DNA from 2 places in the Promicromonospora sp. NPDC023805 genome. Region 1 is predicted to be linked to the other one. Evidence: predicted binding sites of a transcription regulator. Region 1 holds the regulator's gene; the other holds the start of a gene.
The links. The regulator LexA, encoded in region 1, represses DNA repair genes until DNA is damaged. The targets are predictions, from matches to a motif close to TCGAACANNTGTTCGA.
Positions count from the first base shown of each region.

Region 2: AB0F70_RS00650 (DUF222 domain-containing protein) is a predicted target of LexA. The motif match lies at 1,424-1,439, and genes of this name have one in related genera.

Region 1 is NZ_JBFAAH010000006.1:25,300-27,746, forward strand. Features, by position in the region: gene AB0F70_RS08430 (L-lactate dehydrogenase) at 1-698, shown strand, start outside; gene lexA (transcriptional repressor LexA) at 783-1,532, opposite strand; gene AB0F70_RS08440 (LysM peptidoglycan-binding domain-containing protein) at 1,788-2,234, shown strand; gene nrdR (transcriptional regulator NrdR) at 2,354-2,447, shown strand, end outside.
Region 2 is NZ_JBFAAH010000001.1:125,653-128,099, reverse strand. Features, by position in the region: gene AB0F70_RS00650 (DUF222 domain-containing protein) at 1-1,357, opposite strand, end outside; gene AB0F70_RS00645 (hypothetical protein) at 1,475-1,687, opposite strand; gene AB0F70_RS00640 (hypothetical protein) at 1,733-2,404, opposite strand; gene AB0F70_RS00635 (hypothetical protein) at 2,401-2,447, opposite strand, start outside.

The DNA.
Region 1 (2,447 bases):
GGGCGAAGCAGAAGCCCGGGCAGACCCGGATCGACCTCGCCGAGGGAACGATCGGGCTGATGCGTGAGATCCTGCCTGGCCTGGTCGACGTCGCGCCGGACGCCACCTACGTCATGGTGACCAACCCCGTGGACGTCGTGACCTACGCGGCGCTCAAGATCTCCGGCCTGCCGCGCGAGCGGATGTTCGGCAGCGGCACGGTGCTGGACTCCTCGCGGCTGCGCGTGGTGCTCGCCGAGCGCTGCGGCGTGGCAGTGGGGAACGTGCACGCGTACATCGCCGGAGAGCACGGCGACTCCGAGATCGCGCTGTGGAGCTCGGCGTCGATCGGCGGCGTGCCGCTGCTGGACTGGGAGCCGCTGGGCGCGAACCCGCCGCTCGACGCCGCGGTGCACCACGAGGTGGTCGACTCCGCGTACCGGATCATCTCCGGCAAGGGCGCCACCAACTACGCCGTCGGCCTGGCCGCTACCCGCATCATCGAGGCGGTGCTCAACGACGAGGGCCGGATCATGCCGGTGTCCTCGCTGCTGGAGGACTATCACGGCATCAGCGACGTCTGCTTGTCCGTGCCGTCTCTCGTGGACCGGCGGGGCGTCACGGACAACGTGCGGGTGCCGATGTCGGACGAGGAACTGGCCGGGCTGCGTGCCTCGGCGGACAGCGTGTGGGCGGTGCAGAAGCGGTTCGGCTTCTGACGAGACCGGGAAGTAGAGCGCCTGTCCGCCCTACGCACGCTCAGCGTGGCGCAAGGCGGACAGGCGCTCTACTTCGCGGTCTCGTCAGAGACTGCGCAGCACCGCGACGACGCGGCCCAGGATCTGCGCCTGGTCACCCGGGATGGGCTCGTAGGCAGGGTTCTGCGGCAGCAGGAAGACGTGACCGTCGGTCTGCTTGAACGTCTTGACCGTGGCCTCGCCGTCGATCATGGCGGCGACGATCTCGCCCTGCTCCGCGACGTTCTGCTGCCGCACGACCACCCAGTCCCCGTCGCAGATCGCGGCGTCGACCATCGAGTCACCGGCGACCTTGAGGAGGAACAGCTCGCCGTCACCCACCAGCTGGCGGGGGAGCGGGAACACGTCCTCGACGACCTGCTCGGCAAGGATGGGGCCACCGGCCGCGATACGGCCGACGAGCGGCACGTACGACGGCGGCGGGGCGCTGGCGTCGTCGGGCACCGAGCCGCCCCAGTGGACCTGGCCGCTACGGCGCGGCTCGGGCCAGTGGATCTCGCCGCGGTTCGGCTTGTCGACCTGCTCGGCCATCGGCTCCACGAGCTCCATGGCGCGCGGCCGGTTGGGGTCGCGGCGCAGGAAGCCCTTCTTCTCGAGCATCTGGAGCTGGTGCTTGACGCTCGACGGGCTGGCCAACCCGACGGCCTCGCCGATCTCGCGCATCGACGGCGGATAGCCCCGCGTCTCGAACGACTGCCGAATCGTGTCCAGCACGAGGCGCTGCCGTTCGGTGAGGCGGTCAGTCGGCGAGATCGTGTGCACGTCAGCGACCGCCTTGTCGGCTGGCGTGTCCAGCGTGGCGACGCCGGAAAGTGCCGTGTCGACGGCTCTCGTGTCGCTGGTCCCGTCCCGTCCCGTCATGCCCGTGCCCCTCCCGTTCCGACAAATGTTCTCCTGTGCGCTACCCACTCTAGGTCACAAACGCGCTCGGCTCAAACGAATGTTCGAGCGTGTCTCGACATGGACGGTGTCCCGTGCTACACAATGGTACGGGCGTTCGACGAACGCTTGTATGAACGACAGAAGCTCTGCACACTTCGAGGAGGGGCCATGGGGGACGTGATTCCGCTGCGGCAGTACACCCCGACGTATGAACAGGCGTATGTGCCGTCGTACGGCAGGGGGTATGCACCGGCGGCCGGACTGGCCGCGGTCCGTGCGTACACCCCACCGGAGGCGCGCACGCTCGCCGACCGGCTGGGCCTGGCCGGCCTGCGGCTCACGCGGCGCGGCCGCGTCGTCCTCGTGCTGCTGGCCATGCTCCTGCTCGCTCCGATGGTCACGTGGGGGGCGACGGCGGTCGCGAGCTCCCCGGGGGAGCCCACCGAGGTCCGGGTGCATGCGGTGCAGCCGGGAGAGACGCTCTGGGGCTTCGCCCAGGAGGTCGCGAGGCCCGGCGAGGACGTCCGGCACGCGGTCGGCAGGCTGCAGGAGCTGAACGAGATGTCGACCGGGACCTTGCGCGTCGGGGAGCTGTTGCTCCTACCCAAGGAGTGACCGAAGGCCTCGATTCGCGGACGAATGTTGCGGCTATGTTGCAAGGGGGTGGTTTGCCCGCTTACGGTCGGGGCGCGACCGGAGGCCTCCGGTCGATGGTCGACCACGCAGGAGTGAGCATGCACTGCCCGTTCTGTCGCCACGCCGACTCGCGCGTGGTGGACTCGCGGACTGCCGACGACGGCCTGTCGATCCGGCGCCGACGGCAGTGCC
Region 2 (2,447 bases), on a different contig from region 1:
CTGCGCCGTCGGGTCCGAACACGATCCGGGTGATGGCGCTGTGGCACGCCAACCGGCGTACCAGCGCTCGTGGGGCACGACCGCCGGTCTCGGTGAACACCGGACCACCCGAGGACATGAACCCGGACACTGCCGCACCCGCTGTGCTCCAGCCACCCGGACTTCCGGTCGATTCTCCGCTCGCTGGCCCACCGGCCGCCGGATCCGTTGTGTCTGTCCCAGTAGCGCCTGGCTCTGTTGTGCGTGGCCCCGCTACGCCTGGTCGGTTCCCGCGACCGGGCTGGGTCTGTCCGCAGGTCAGGCACAGGCCGTCCCGGGTGCGGGTGACCTGGGCGACGAACTCGTTCCAGGACACCGTGACATTCAGGTGCGGCGCGATCGCTGCTCTTGGGGAGGCCTGGTTCGTGTCCAGCACCACCCGGGCGACATCGGCGAGGCCTTGTGCGCGACGCTGGGTCGTGGTGCGGGTGTCCTCGGCTGAGGGTGCGCCCATCATCGCGTTGATCGCGGTGGTGAGCTGCAGGCCGTGTTCGTCGGTGAGGAACCCTGCGACGTGGTACCCGCCGAACGTCTTGGACAGGTCCAGGAACTCGCCCTGGGCGGCCTTGTCGTCGTCGGTGTCGTCGGTGTCGGGGTCGGTGATGGTCGCGAACCGGCGAGCCACCTTGCGGAACTGGTCCGCGTTCAACACACCTGCTTCGCGCAGGACGATGCCTTCACCGGTGACCAGGGTTCCCTCGGTGATCGCGCCCTCCAGGACCTGGGTGACCAGCTCACGGGTGCGGGCACCGTCGGGGTCGTCTGCGGGGTCGGGGAAGTCGGCCGGCACCGACTGCACGAACTGTTCGGGTGTGGTGGTGTGGCCGGTGCGGGTGTCGATCAGCCGGGCCAGTGCGTCGGTGCGGGTCTCGCTGGTGGGTGCGACCTCCGTCATCACCCGGGCGTGGTCCGCGCCCAGGGTCCCGGCGACAAGACGCTCCCTAGTGACTGGGAGTGCGGTCGCGAGACGGCGCGCGATCGTCATGTCCTTACCCGCGGTCGACGCGGAGATCCCTTCGCGCAGCCGCAGCCACGTCGTGAACGTGCGGGCCATGCCACCCGAGCGCCAGGAACCCTCGGCCTCGATGCGGGGCAGCAGGGTGTACCGCACCCCGTCCAGACGCCCGGTCAGCCGACGGATACGCGTGTGCGCGTCGGCCAGGCGGCCGATGCTCGGTGCATCCCATCCGGTCAGCGTCTCGGGGCTGGTCAGCGCGGTGAGGTCTTCTGTCTCGTTCTCGATCCGGGCCAGCACGTCCTCGATCAACGCCGGCGCGGGCAGGCCACCAGCGGGTCCGCTGTTCGTCGTCTGATCCATCGTGCCCACCCCCGCCCATCTCGATTACTGGCCTCTAGTTCTCACTCCTTCAGTGCATCTATTATCTCGAACACTCGTACGATCTGCTTGCTGGATTCCAAATCTGTGGATAACTCTTCAGCACCATGCAGCTGCCGCCACGACCTGCTTGAGAAGCACCACGGTGGGGGGCGTCCCACCGAGAACTTCGCGGGGATCGACCTGGAGAGAGCCGCCGGTTCCGATGGCGCTCGCCTGACTTCGCGACACCTGGTCGTACAGCGGGACGTTCGACTTCAGCACCGTCGCCGTCACGCTGTGCCTGACGATCGCGACCATCTCCTCGCGCACGGCGCTCCCGGACCGGCCCCGGCGCTAAGGGCCTCGTCCTGGCGGTCAGTCCGGGAGGACCATCTGCGATACGTCGTGGTGTTCGCAGCTCAGCCGTCCGTCGGCGGTGTACATGATGACGTCCCTGCCATCCCTGCCGGTCCGGAGCAGGTACGCACCGTCCTCGAACGTGGGCCGCCCCGCGGCGCTGAGCTCCGCGCAGTCGACAGTGGTCGTCGGCGCCGTGATCTCGTCGTAGAGGAACGGCCCACCCGCGTAGAACCGCCACGAGGCGCCATGCAACCCACTGAAGTCCTGGATAACCACCTGTCTCCCGGCGGGCCGGTCGAGCTCGTGCAGTGTCTCGTACCTGTGCGCCGCCGACAGCAGCGCGAGGAGACCCATCGCCAGGACGCCGACGGCGGCGGCCAGGATCAACGCGCAAAGGAAGAGCGCCGCCATGGCCGCGGTGAACGCCTCGTACCCGATGACGAACAGCCGAAACCCGGCCACCCCCAGCACGATGGCGGACAGTCCCGTGACGAGCCACAGCAGGAAGGTGAGGGTCTGGTCGTCCATGATCCCCGCGACCAGGAGGAGCTGGCTGTCGTCGACCACGTGCCAGACGGCGGCACCGGCAAGTGCCGTAGCGACGCCGGTCAGAGCTGACGCCGTCGCCACGCGCTTCGCGCGTCGCAGTGCTGGAGGTATGCCGCTCGACTCCTGTTGCGCGCTCATGTGCCGTTCTCGTAGAACTGAGGCGGGGCCACCTTGGCGAATA